Regions from separate parts of the Streptomyces sp. NPDC002926 genome, predicted to be linked through region 4. Evidence: riboswitches for the same ligand, from Rfam matches in the RefSeq annotation. Region 4 holds a riboswitch; each other region holds the start of a gene.
The links. Region 4 has a riboswitch for cyclic di-AMP ahead of ACWDZ6_RS24280 (transglycosylase SLT domain-containing protein). Riboswitches for the same ligand answer to the same signal wherever they lie in the genome.
Positions count from the first base shown of each region.

Region 1 (3,304 bases), on a different contig from region 4:
GGCGACGGTCGGCTGCGCGGCCAGCCAGGCGAGCGCGACGGTCGCGATCTCGGCGCCGCGCGCCTCGGCGACCTTGTCCAGCGCGGCGAGCACGGCCACGCCCCGGTCGGTCTTCAGATGCTTGGCCGCTCCCTCGGCACGGGGGCTGAGCACCGTCGCATCCGGCCGGTACTTGCCGGTGAGGAAGCCGGACGCGAGCGCGTAGTACGGGACGGCGGCGAGACCGGCGCGGGCGGCCGTCTCCTGGCGCTCGCCCTCGTACGTCTCACGCGAGACGAGGTTGTAGTGCGGCTGCAGCACGGAATAGCGGGCCAGTCCCTCGCGCTCCGAGAAGTCCAGGGACGCCTGGAGCCGCTCGACGCTGAGGTTGGAGGTGCCGATGGCGCGGACCTTGCCCTCCTTCACCAGCTCGTCGAGGGCGGTGATGATCTCCTCGACGGGGACGGCCGGGTCGTCGAAGTGCGTGTAGTACAGGTCGATGTAGTCGGTGCGCAGCCGACGCAGCGACTCCTCGGCCGCGGCCTTGATCGTGGTGCCGGAGAGGCCCCTGTACCGGGGGTGCGCGCCGACCTTGGTGGCGACGACGATCTCGGAGCGGTTGCCGCGCCCGGCGAGCCAGTTGCCGATGACGGTCTCGGACTCGCCGCCCTCGTTGCCCGGCACCCATGCGGAGTAGGAGTCGGCGGTGTCGATGAAGTTGCCGCCCGCGGCGGCGTACGCGTCGAGCACGGCGAAGGACTGCGTCTCGTCGGCGGTCCAGCCGAAGACATTGCCGCCGAGGGACAGCGGAAAGACAGCCAGGCCCGAGGAGCCGAGGGTGCGGAGAGAAGTCATACGTAGATCAACAGCCGGACCGCGCCGCGCTATTCCGGGGTGCCGGAACCCGGGACCCCCGAACACCGAAGACCGGAACACCGAAAGCCGGAACACCGGGCCCCCGCTACGCGGAAACGCGGCCGCACGGACCGGCAGCCCTGGCGCCGGGGGGTGGGCGCCAGGGCTGCCGGGAACCGCAGCGCGTGATCAGACGGTGAGGCCCTTGCCCTGGAGCCAGGCCATCGGGTCGATGCCCGAGCCGCCGGGGGTGTGGACCTCGAGGTGCAGATGCGGGCCCGTGACATTGCCGGTCGCGCCCACGCGGCCGATCGTCTCGCCCGTCGTCACCTTCTGGCCCGCGCTGACGGACATCGACGACTGGTGGCAGTACCAGACCTCCGTACCGTCGTCGAGCTCCAGGACCGTGCGGTAGCCGTACGAGCCGGACCAGCCCGCAGACTTGACGGTGCCGCCGTGCACCGCCTTGACCGGCGTGCCCGTCGGGGCGGCGAAGTCCAGGCCGGTGTGGTAGCCCGAGGACCACATGGAGCCGGCCTCGCCGAAGGTGGAAGTGATCGTGTACGCGGAGGTGGGCAGCGCGAAGCTCTTGGCCAGGTTGGCGAGCCGCTCCTCCTCCGCCTTGGCCTTGGCGGCCTCGGCCTTGCGCTTGGCGGCCTCGGCCTTGGCCTCCGCCGCCGTCTGCTGCTGCGTCGCCTCCGCCGCGGCCTTCTCGGCGGCGACCTTCTCCGCGGCCGACTTCGCCTCGGCGTCCGCGTCGGCCTGCTGCTGCTCGGCCTGCTGGAGGATGCGGGCGCGCAGGGCCTCACCCGCGCCGCCCACGCCCGATTCCGTGTCTGCCCCGGCGCCGTCGTCCGCGGCGAGGGTCATCGTCGTGAGCGGCGAGGCGTTCACGTTCCCCGACTGCGCGTCGGCGTCGTCGGACATGAAGGAGCCCACGCCCGGCAGTGACTTGGCGTCAGGCAGTTTGTCCGCGATCGAGTCGGGAAGGTCCGGCAGCGATATGGAGACCGGCGGCTTGTCCTGCGCACTGGCCATGCCGCCCGCGCCGACCGCCGCGATCACACCGACGCCGAGCACCGTGGAGCTGCGGGCGAGTCCGCCGCGCTGCTTCATGACACGGTGCCGGCCGCGCACCGGACGGACGGAGTCCTCGGTGGGGTTCCATTCCTCCCATGCCCGCTCCGCTACTTCTTCGCCGAAGAAGTCGGATTGAAAGGGGGTTTCGGGGGCAGGGGCAGGTTTGTTGGACGCCACGGAGGCGTGCTCCTTTCCTTCCTTCTCGCCTACCGGGTTAGCTGACGGGTTCGGAGCAGGAAGGTCTCCTACGAGCGCTTCGACCGCGAAAAGAGCGGCAAAGTATGCCCGATTCACCCCAATTGGTGGTTCCCCGGTTCCCTTGCGGAATTCGGCGCGTGCGCACGGTGCCGTCTCTAGCGACGACTGGGACAACCGCGCTGCGTTATCGAACGTTAATAGACACCAGGGCCCGATTCCAAGCTGTTCCGACTGATCATTAACTTCATCGGCCAGGACTTACCGGGACACAAGCGGCCGGAATCGGGCGACTTGGCCGATGCGCGGACCACACCGCACTTCTGACGGTGCTTCACCTGTTATGCGGAGGGGTGTCCTTCGACTACACACGGTCGCGGCCCGACTCCTCCCGCTCCTCCTTGACCACAGGTACGGTCCCCCGACGCTCCGGTTGCCCGTCCGCCGGGCGGCTGACCGCCAGCAGCGCCATGTCGTCGTTGGTGCCGCCGCCCGTGTACCGGCGTACATCGTCGAGGAGCGCGTCCAGCAGCTCCTCGGGCCCGGAAAAGTGCCGGCCGCCGAGCCGCTCGCCGGGGTCGTAGAAGACATCGTCCGCGTTACGCGCCTCGGACAGCCCGTCGGTGTAGAGGAGCAGCGTGGCCCCGGCCGGGAACGGATACTCGTCCGCCAGATCCGGCAGGGTCCCCAGATCGCCCATCCCCAGCGGCAGCGCGTGCTCAGTCGGCTGCAGCCTGTCCACATCGCCGTCGGGGTACAGCACCAGCGGTTCCGGATGGCCACGGTTCACCACCCGTACCCCGGCCGCACCGCGCGGAACCTCGGCGAGTACGGCGGTGGTGAAGCCCTCGAACACGTCGAGACTGTCCCGCCGCGTGCCCTCGCGAGTGAGCGCCCGCTCCAGGCGTGCGGCGACACCCTCGAGTGATCTCTCCTGCTCGGCGGCCTCCCGGAACGCCCCGATGACCACGGCCACGGCCTCGACCGCCTCCATCCCCTTGCCCCGGACGTCGCCCACGACCAGCCGTACACCGTGCGGAGTGTCCTGTACGGCGAAGAGGTCGCCGCCGACGAGCGCGTCCTTGTGCGCCGCCTCGTACCGCGCGGCGATCCGCAGCCCACCGATCCGGTCGACGGGGGTGGGCAGCACGGCGCGCTGCGCGTTTTCCGCGATGACGCGGGCGGAGGCGAGTCG
Region 1 is NZ_JBSFUK010000002.1:17,377-20,680, forward strand. It holds gene ACWDZ6_RS03255 (aldo/keto reductase) at 1-834, opposite strand, end outside; gene ACWDZ6_RS03260 (M23 family metallopeptidase) at 1,024-2,091, opposite strand; cyclic di-AMP (ydaO/yuaA leader) riboswitch at 2,103-2,258, opposite strand; gene ACWDZ6_RS03265 (PP2C family protein-serine/threonine phosphatase) at 2,474-3,304, opposite strand, start outside.
Region 1: linked by a shared signal. The riboswitch ahead of ACWDZ6_RS03260 (M23 family metallopeptidase) and the one ahead of ACWDZ6_RS24280 (transglycosylase SLT domain-containing protein) in region 4 are both predicted to bind cyclic di-AMP.

Region 2 (3,304 bases), on a different contig from region 4:
TCGATGGAGACGAGCGGGTAGGCCGCCACGAGCTCCTCGTAGTACTCGGTCATCTCGGCGGCGGAGCGGGACTTGCCCTCGAACTCGTACAGGCCGTCCTTGTAGAACTCGGACGCGGCGACGTCGAGCGCGAGCGCGATGTCCTTGCCCGGGGCGTAACCGGCCTGCTTGATGGCCTCGAGGATGAGGTCCAGGGCGGCGCGGTTGGACTCCAGGTTCGGCGCGAAGCCGCCCTCGTCGCCGAGGCCGGTGGAGAGGCCCTTGGTCTTCAGGACGGACTTGAGGGTGTGGTAGACCTCGGCGCCCCAGCGCAGAGCCTCGGAGAAGGACTCGGCGCCGATCGGCGCGATCATGAACTCCTGGATGTCCACGTTGGAGTCGGCGTGCGAGCCGCCGTTCAGGATGTTCATCATCGGAACGGGCAGCAGGTGCGCGTTCGGGCCGCCGAGGTAGCGGAAGAGCGGCAGGTCGGACGCCTCGGAGGCGGCGTGCGCGACGGCGAGGGAGACGCCGAGGATGGCGTTGGCACCGAGGGAGGACTTGTCCGGAGTGGCGTCCAGGTCGAACATCGCCTGGTCGATCAGGCGCTGCTCGGTGGCGTCGTAGCCGACGAGCTCCGGGCCGATCTGCTCGATGACGGCGAGGACAGCCTTCTCCACGCCCTTGCCCTGGTAGCGGTTCTGGTCACCGTCGCGGAGCTCAAGAGCCTCGAACGCACCGGTGGAGGCGCCGGACGGAACAGCAGCACGGCCCGTGCTGCCGTCGTCGAGGCCAACCTCGACCTCGACCGTGGGGTTGCCTCGGGAGTCCAGGATTTCCCGGGCTACGACGACGTCGATGGACGGCACGAGCATCTCCTTCTGGGATGTGACGCTGAGAATGCAGGGTCTCTTGGCCTTGCGACATGAGCCTAACCGGCTCCACGGCGTCGGTCGGCCGTTGCCCGCCCGCTGGGACGAAAAACGGCGCGAAGACTCGCGACGCAGGACAAACAGCACGTGAACTACCTGCGGGTAACGCCACGGGAGCCGACGGAGACACTCGCGGCCACCGGTACCGGCCGGGGACAGAACCCGGCCGGGGACAGACAGAACCCCGGCCCGGCGCGTACGGGGGAAGACGCGCCGGACCGGGGCGTTGGGGACCCGGGGTCAGCTCAGGTGGAGCTGCTGGCCCGGGAAGATCACGTCGGCGCGCTCGACGATGTCCTTGTTGAGGTCGAACAGCTTCTTCCAGCCGCCCTTGACCTTCTGGGTCTCGGCGATCGTGCCGAGGGTGTCGCCCGCCTTCACCTTGTACTCGCCGTCACCCTTCTTGAAACCCTTGGCGGCGGGCTTCGCGGACTTCACCGGGGCGGCGGGGCGCTCGGAGCGCGTGGTGGGGGCCTCGGCGCGCTTCGGGGCGGGCTGCGCCTTCTGCGTGGTGCCGGAGTCGGCGGAGCCGCCGTCGAAGGGGGTGTTGGACAGGCCGACGCCGCAGTTGGGCCAGGCGCCCTTGCCCTGGCCGGCCAGAACCTTCTCGGCGACCGCTATCTGCTGGGACTTGGAGGCCTGGTCGGCGGAGGAGGCGTACGCCGTGCCGCCGTACGCGGCCCAGGTGGAGGCCGAGAACTGCAGGCCGCCGTAGAAACCGTTGCCGGTGTTGATGGACCAGTTGCCGCCGGCCTCGCACTGGGCGACCCGGTCCCACTCGGAGGCGGTCGCGGCGGAGGCCGAGGTGGCGCCCATCAGCGGGGCGGCGACGACGGCACCGGTGACACCGGCGAGCGCGGCGATACGGGCAGTCCGATTGAAGGCGGCCGGGCGGCGGTGCTTGCTCTTGCTGGAAAACAGCATGGAACGACTCCTCACCGACGCCTGCGAGGTGAGCTGTCGGGTTCGGGCCAAGTGAGTTGCCCGGCCGCGCGTCGTGGCGCGCGGCTTCACCCCAAGCCGGTCCGTGGGCCGTTGCGTACTGCTCTCAACGGCCGGGCCCGGCACTTACCTTGGGTCCCCCGCTCCTGCCTTCGGCGCTCTGTGCGAACGACTGCTCCCCCCGACCGGCGGCAGGATTCGGCGTGACGGTCAGTGGTGCCCGCGGTGGCGAGCGGTTCAGACCGTAGACACAGCTCTCCCCGATGTTCAAAGACGAACATCGGGGAGAAATCGCCCATTCCGCCACTCGGGGAACTCTCGTTTTCGCAGGTGAGAAGCGGAACGACCCAATCAGGGGGGCGAGATATGTCAGTTGGGACAAAGAGACCCATGTCTCACTTGGTCAAACTCGGACATATATCCGCTAACTGCCGCTACCTCAGATCCAGATCGAGGCTCTGGCCAGGGTGGATCAGGTCCGGATCGATACCGACGGTCTTCCGGTTCGCCTCGTAGATCGCGGACCAGCCACCGGCCAGCTTCTGCTCGTCGGCGATGGCCCACAGGCTGTCGCCGGGGCGGACGGTGTACTCGCCGGGCACCGCGTCCGCACTGCCTGTCTTGCCGGCCTCGTCACGTGCCGCACCGTCACCCCGCGAGGCATGGCGGGCATCTTCGCGTTGATTGTCCGTATTGCCCGGCTCTGTCTCCTCCGGGGTGCCACGGTGCTTTCCGGTGCCGCTGTCGGCGTCGGCGTCCTGCCCCGTGCCCGGATCCGCCGACCCGGACGGCTGGGTCGACGCCTTGGGGGTCGACGGCGCGGAGGGGTCCGCGGACGGCTCGGCGGACTCGGCGGCCCCGGCGGAGGGCTTCGCGGTCGTGGCCGACTGTGCGGGAGCACTCTGCCCGGGCGACGGCATGGCGCCGGGGTCGACGCCCGTCGCGGCGCCGTCGTTGGCCAGCCCCGCGATCAGCGAACAGGTGGCCCACGCCTGCGGACCCTGCGCGTCGAGGACCTTCTCCGCGACCGCGATCTGCTGGGAGCGGCTCGCGAGGTCGGCGGTGGGCGCGTACGCCGTCCCGCCGAAGTCCTGCCAGGCCTCCTGCGTGAACTGCAGACCGCCGTAGAACCCGTTGCCGAGGTCGGCACTCCACATGCCGCCGCTCTCGCACTCCGCGACGCGGTCCCACGTGGCGGCATCGGCGGCGGAGGCCGACCCGGCGCCGAGCAGCGGGATGGCGATGGCCGATCCCGTCACTCCTGCCGCGACGACGATGGCCGGAGCCTGGCGGGGTCGGCGGTGTCGTCCGTTCCCGGAGCGCATGCGGTTGCCTTTCGCGTGACTACAGACGTGACAACAGCCATGCCTGCGGACCTGCCGCAGACGTGACTGGTGGGACGACGGTGAACGTAGCGGCATTCGAACGTGAGTCACAAGTCGATGCAGCGG
Region 2 is NZ_JBSFUK010000010.1:173,980-177,283, reverse strand. It holds gene eno (phosphopyruvate hydratase) at 1-854, opposite strand, end outside; gene ACWDZ6_RS18600 (transglycosylase family protein) at 1,152-1,835, opposite strand; cyclic di-AMP (ydaO/yuaA leader) riboswitch at 1,839-2,021, opposite strand; gene ACWDZ6_RS18595 (transglycosylase family protein) at 2,288-3,178, opposite strand.
Region 2: linked by a shared signal. The riboswitch ahead of ACWDZ6_RS18600 (transglycosylase family protein) and the one ahead of ACWDZ6_RS24280 (transglycosylase SLT domain-containing protein) in region 4 are both predicted to bind cyclic di-AMP.

Region 3 (3,304 bases), on a different contig from region 4:
CTCGTACTGAACCTCGCGCGCGAGGACGTACAGGCCTACCTCTGGGAGCAGTTGGACGGACTGCTCGCCGGCGCGCCCATCGACTATGTGAAATGGGACTTCAACCGCTGTTTCACGGATGCCGGCTGGCCCGGCGAGAGGTATCCGCAGAAGCTGTGGGTCGAGCATGTGCACGCGCTGTACGCGCTCCTCGACAGGCTGCGCGCCGCGCATCCCTCGGTCGCCTTCGAGTCCTGCTCGGGCGGCGGCGGCCGGATCGACCTCGGGATCCTCTCCCGCACCGATCAGGTGTGGACCTCCGACAACACCGATCCGCTGGACCGGCTCGCCATCCAGCAGGGCTTCACCCAGCTGCACCCGGTACGGGCCATGGCGGCCTGGGTGACCGACAGCCCCAACGTCCAGCTCAATGGCCGCGTGAGCACACTCCGGTTCCGCTTTGTGAGCGCCATGGCAGGAGTGCTCGGAGTCGGCGGCGATCTCACCGAGTGGAGCGCGGAGGAGCTCGCCGAGGCGCACGGCTGGGTGGAGCTCTACAAGAAGATCAGGCCTGTGGTGCAGCACGGCGAGCTGTACCGGCTGCGGGCGCCGGAGGGCGGACTGAGTGCCGTGCAGTACATACGAGGTGACGAGACAGTCGTCCTCGCCTGGCTCCAGGCGCAGCACTACGGCGAACAGCCGCCCAGGCTCAGGCTGCGCGGGCTCGATCCGGCAGCCGTGTACGAGTGCCCGGACTCGGGCGCTGCGCATCGCGGATCCCTGCTCCTGCACCAGGGGCTGCACACCGGGCTGAAGGGGGACATGGACGCCACGGTGATCCGGCTCCGGCGCCGCTGAGTCGGCGCGGCTGACAGGAGCGGCCCCGGCTGCAATGAATTCCGCCGGCTGCTCCGGCTCAATCCCCGACGAAATTCCGATGGGCGTGGCATGAATTGGGCGGTAAGGGGGGCCGCGGGCTATAAGCAGACCATTGCTATTAAATGCCTGTTATGTCCGAATTGGACGATTAGGCATAACGTGCCCTGTCTGTGGGGGAGAGGTGGCACGGTCCGTGAGCGGGATCATATTCGTGACGGTGCGCGACGGCGCGAGGAAGGTGAATTCCGTTGCCGGGGCGGACGGTGAAGATCATTGATTTACGGAGGGTGACGGGAATTTCGCGGTGATATCAGACGGATCATTGGCGGGCGAAAGCGACAGCTTGTCCCGGTCCACCCATTCGTTTACGGTCACGACCAATCCGGACGGACCGCCTAATCCTGCCGCCGTCCGGAATTCCACCCAACAACGTGCGGCAGGAGCGGGGGACCCAGGTAGTACGCCGATTCCGGACTTCCGGACGGCTTGGGGTGAAGTCGCGCAACTGCGCGGCCGGGCATCTCCAGCCCGAACCCGACAGCTCACCACGCCGGCGCCGGAGAGGAATTCGCCATGCCCAAGAAGGGCAAGCACCGTCGCCCCAAGGTCAGCCCGATCGCGCGCGGATTCGTCACCGCCGGTACGGGTGGCGCCGCCATCGCACTTCCGCTGATAGGCGCCACCGGCGCCCATGCGGCAGAAAAGGCCGCTCCGGCCGTGGCACCGGAAAAGACTGTGACCGCCGCCACATCCTCTCCTTTCTCCGCCGGGTCTGCCACCGCCCACGTGGCGCAGAAGAAGGCCACTCCCACCACCTACTCAGTCGTCCCCGGCGACTATCTGGCCAAGATCGCCGACGAGCACGATGTCCGCGGCGGCTGGAAGAAGCTGTACGCGGACAACCGGGAGCGGGTCGGCGACAACCCGTCGCTGATCCACCCCGGCCTCAAGCTCACCCTCGGCGCGAAGGCGAAGGCGAAGGCTCCGGAGAAGTCGCAGAGCCCGGCAGGCCCGGAGCGGTCCTCCTCGAAGCCGTCCTCGAAGCCGTCTTCGGACTCGGGCTCCTCGGACTCGGGCTCGGCCGTGCAGTCCTCCGCGCCGTCCTCGTCCGGCGACTCGGCGAGCAGCGGCGCCGCCACGCAGACCAGCGCCTCCGGCTTCACCGCCCCCGTCGACGGCGCGACCGTCATCACCCCGTACCACCTCGCCGGTGCCATGTGGGCCAGCGGTTACCACACCGGTCTCGACTTCGCGGCATCCTCCGGCACGACCGTCAAGGCCGTCGGCCAGGGCACTGTCGTCTCCGCCGGCTGGGCCGGTGCGTACGGCAACCAGATCGTCATCCAGCAGAGCGATGGCACCTACTCGCAGTACGCCCACCTCTCCTCCCTCGCCGTCTCCTCCGGCCAGAGCGTGAGCGGCGGCCAGCCGATCGGCCTCTCCGGCACCACCGGCAACTCCACCGGCCCGCACCTGCACTTCGAGATCCGCACCGGCCCCAGCTATGGCTCGGACATCGACCCGGTGGCCTACCTGCGTCAGCACGGCGTCTCCATCTGATCCGTCCGACGCGCGTCGTCGCCCGTCCTCCCCTCGTGCCGCCGCCCGCGGCGCGGGGGGAGTCGGCGTATTCCGGGTTGGACGAATCTTGACCGGTGGTCTATATCACCCCTCGTCAACCCCTCCTTACGGTCGCGTAGGTCACATCCGTAAGGGAAAAATGAGTTCTCGTGTCAGACGATTCGAGAACAGAGAACAGTGGCGTATTCGGGTCGTACGCGGCGATCGGTGACAGCTTCACCGAGGGCGTCGGCGACCCGGGCCCCGACGGGAGGTACGTCGGCTGGGCGGACCGGTTCGCGGTCCTGCTCGACGACCGGATGCCGGAGCACACCTTCCGGTACGCCAATCTCGCCGTACGCGGCCGTCTCCTCGACCAGATCGTCGAGGAACAGGTCCCGCGGGCAAAGGAACTCGCCCCGGATCTGGTGACCTTCTGCGCAGGCGGCAATGACATCATCCGGCCCGGCAGCAACCCCGACGACGTGGCCGAGCGCTTCGAGCGGGCCGTCGCCGACCTCACCGGCTCGGTCGGCACCGTCATGGTGACCACCGGCTTCGACACCCGTGGCGTGCCGGTACTGCGTCATCTGCGCGGCAAGATCGCCACGTACACCGCGCATGTACGGGCCATCGCCGACCGCTACGACTGCCCCGTACTCGACCTGTGGTCGCTCAAGTCCATCCAGGAAAGGCGGGCTTGGGACGCCGACCGGCTGCATCTGTCGCCCGAGGGCCACACCCGGGTCGCGCTGCGTGCCGCCCAGGTGCTCGGACTCGAGGTGCCCGCCGACCCCGACCAGGCGTGGCCGCCCCTGCCGCCGCGCGGACCGTTCGAGGTGCGCCGCGACGACATCAACTGGGCGCGTGAGCACCTGGTGCCGTG
Region 3 is NZ_JBSFUK010000031.1:33,973-37,276, forward strand. It holds gene ACWDZ6_RS28965 (alpha-galactosidase) at 1-837, shown strand, start outside; cyclic di-AMP (ydaO/yuaA leader) riboswitch at 1,254-1,427, shown strand; gene ACWDZ6_RS28970 (M23 family metallopeptidase) at 1,432-2,418, shown strand; gene ACWDZ6_RS28975 (SGNH/GDSL hydrolase family protein) at 2,589-3,304, shown strand, end outside.
Region 3: linked by a shared signal. The riboswitch ahead of ACWDZ6_RS28970 (M23 family metallopeptidase) and the one ahead of ACWDZ6_RS24280 (transglycosylase SLT domain-containing protein) in region 4 are both predicted to bind cyclic di-AMP.

Region 4 (3,304 bases):
AATGAGCGCGGTTGACTCGGAGTCAGCCCTGATTGCCGGCTCGGACGCCGAGTGGGGCGCCCGTGCGACCAGCTACAACCTCCGATGGAGTTGCGTGCGCCACGTTTCAACCGCCTTTTGAACACTGATTCGCTCAAGCCCGTTGACCTCGGTAACCGGTGAAACACCTGCAGACCGGTGAGTGAGTGAGGTTCGCGCATGCCAAGGATGCTTCGGAAAGTCACCGAGCGCCGCCTTCCGGCGGCCGGCTGCTGCCCAGCCTGGCCGGCCGGCCACGGCTCCTTCCAGCAACTCACGCACTAAGGGGCGAGATCATGGACTACTGCCTCCCCTGCCGCCGCGTCCTCAACGGCGCCGTGACGTGCCCGGAGTGCGGCGCATACGACTCCGCAACAGCACCGCCGAGCGATCGGAGCGGCGGTGGTGCTCCGACAGTCGACACGATGGTGCCGGAGATCCTGTTCAGCGAGGGACCGGGCTCGTTCGAGTCCCCCGAGCCTCTCTGGTCCCCCGCTCCCTCGGCAGATGTGCCCGCAGCCCGGGGGCGCCATCCGCAGCGATTGAAGAAGTACGGCGGGCGGACTCTTGCCGCGGCCGCCTTCGCCATGCTCGGCGGTCTGGCCGCCGTATCGCTGCTGCCCGAGCACTCCGCCGGTGCCCCAGGAGCAGCGCCGGGCCCGGAACGGGTATCCCCCGACGAGCCCGAGCCCGAGCCCCACGTCACCAAATCACCGAAAGCCACGCCGGAACGGCCGGCCACGCACCCGGCCCGAGGGAGTGTCCGGGACCGGAGCAGTGGTACGCCTCGGCGCCCCAGCGCGACGGCCACTCACCGGGAATCAGCGGCATCCACGACTCCCACAGCCACCACCAGGCCGCCCGTGAGGGCCAGGCCGACCCCCCGCCCCTCCAGTGGCCGCCCCAGCCACTCGGCCTCGCCGACGCCGACTCCTTCCGCAAGTCCTTCCGGCAGTGTGAGCACCTCACCCACGGGCACTCCTGCGCCGAGCACCAGTGGCCCAGTGACCGATGCCCAGAGGGAACTGACGAAGCTGTTGCTGCCGAAGCGACACTGAAGCGGGGCGGTCGGGGGCACGATCACCAGCAGGTGATCGAAGGTTCGGGTTCGCCGTGCCGCTGGTCGTCGTCGGCAGCCTGGGTGCCGCTCGCCATGACGGAGTAGCCGTCCAGCGCTCCGTTTCGACGGCTGCCCGGTGGCGTGGGAATCGCGGCGGCCATGAGGCTGATGTCCAGGACGGGGCCGTCGTTCGACAGGTCACGGGTCTCCGCCCCGGCACAGACCGAGGGCCGTCGAAGCCTCTGTGCTCGCCGAGTGCCGCACGCCCGTGCCCGCCGAGCGCTGGAGCCGTTCGACACCCGCCCTGCCGCCGGGACCCGGCGGCAGGGCCCCGGCACACCTGCGCCACCCGGGCGCGTACGCCGTGCGGGCAGCGGTGGTCGCCTACCGGTCTCGGGGGGCACGTCGCCACAGGACAGCCAGGCGGAGAGGCGACCCCCAATTACTACCCAAACGGACAGAATCTACCCATAGAGGGCGCTAATGCATTTATAGCGCGAATGTGGGGACTAAATGCTCATCTTCGAGGACAACTCCGCCCATGCATGTCCGGAATGAACGTTTACTCGGCATTGCTCTCGACGTCCATATTGCAGGAAAACATGCGACTTGTCGTGCATTTTCGCGGCGGCGCAGGGCCGGCCATCCCGCATCGAAACCCGTGATATGGGTCACGTCCTCGACAGTGCGCGAAGGGCGCCGATCCGGCCCAGTCCCTTTCCATAGAAGCGAGTTGAGTTTCCCGTCCTCGGTGGATCGCGTGATTTTCCGCGGCTGATTCCGCCGCGCGGATTGCAGTGGTGAATTCAGGGCTTGTTCAATCCAGCGCTTTTCGCTTACGGTCGCCGCAATCCGGACGGAACGCCGAATCCTGCCGCCGCCCGGCAAACCACCCACTCACTTACGGCAGGAGCGGGGGACCCAGGTAAGCCGCCGATCCGGAATCCGGAACGGCTCGGGGTCAAGTCGCATTCCTACCGCGGCCGGGCATCTCCAGCCCGAACCCGACAGCTCACCTCGCAGGCGACGGAGAGGAACTCATCATGCCCGCAAAGGGTAAGCACCGTCGTCCCAAGTCCAGCCCGATCACCCGGGGCTTCGTCGCCGCGGGTGCGGGCGGTGCCGCACTCGTCCTGCCGGTGATCGGCGCGACCACTGCCGGCGCGGCCCAGCCGACGGCACATCCCGTCACAGCCGCAAAGGCTGTGGCCCCGGCCGCCGCGGGCACCACGCACGTCGCCGCGAAGAAGGCCCTGCCCACCACCTATTCCGTCGTCGTGGGTGACTCCCTTGCCAAGATCGCTCGGGCGCACTCCCTGAGCGGCGGCTGGATGCAGCTGTACAAGGACAACCGGAGGGCAATCGGCAGCAACCCTTCGCTGATTCACTCGGGTCTCCAGCTGTCGGTCGGCAAAAAGGCCAAGGTGACCCCCAACACGTCTTCCCCGGAGGATCGGGCCAGCCGCTCCGTGCAGAGGAGCACGCTGGCCACCAAGGGCGCCACCACCGCCACGAAGCCCGCGACCTATGCGAACAACCTCGACGGCTGGATCCGGGAGTCACTCGCCGTCATGGCCAAGCACGGCATCCCCGGCTCGTACGACGGCATCCACCGGAACATCATGCGCGAGTCCTCGGGCAACCCGCGGGCCATCAACAACTGGGACTCCAACGCCGTGGCGGGAACACCGTCCAAGGGGCTCCTGCAGGTCATTGCGCCGACGTTCCTCGCGTACCACGTGCCCGGCACGTCGATGGACAGCTACGACCCGGTCGCCAACATCACCGCCGCGTGCAACTACGCCGCCGACAAGTACGGCTCCATCGACAATGTGAACGGCGCCTACTGAGGCCTGTCACCACCGTCGTGTCACATCTTGCGGATGCGCAGATAGCGCATGACGTCCGGCAGGAGCTGCTTGACAACAGCAGCCACAGCCGTCGCGGCAGTCGCGGCGGCCACGCTGCCAATGATCGTCTTCTTCATGCTCTTCTCCTCACTTCGCAACCTCGCCGACCGCAGCCGGTGGCGCGGACGATTCGTGCCTGCCGTCCCGTACCAGGCCCATGATCAGCCGTACGGCCTCCGGCACGGCGGCGGCAACGGGCGGACTGAGACCGATGCCTTCCTCCACACCGGCGGGTTCACATCCCACTACCAGGGTGCGCCGCGGCGGCCGAGTGCCGGTGCCGGCGCAGAGGGTCCCCAGGAGCGCCAGGACCGCG
Region 4 is NZ_JBSFUK010000019.1:15,318-18,621, forward strand. It holds gene ACWDZ6_RS24270 (hypothetical protein) at 830-991, opposite strand; gene ACWDZ6_RS24275 (hypothetical protein) at 1,099-1,239, opposite strand; cyclic di-AMP (ydaO/yuaA leader) riboswitch at 1,959-2,119, shown strand; gene ACWDZ6_RS24280 (transglycosylase SLT domain-containing protein) at 2,122-2,928, shown strand; gene ACWDZ6_RS24285 (DUF6893 family small protein) at 2,949-3,065, opposite strand; gene ACWDZ6_RS24290 (hydrogenase maturation protease) at 3,076-3,304, opposite strand, start outside.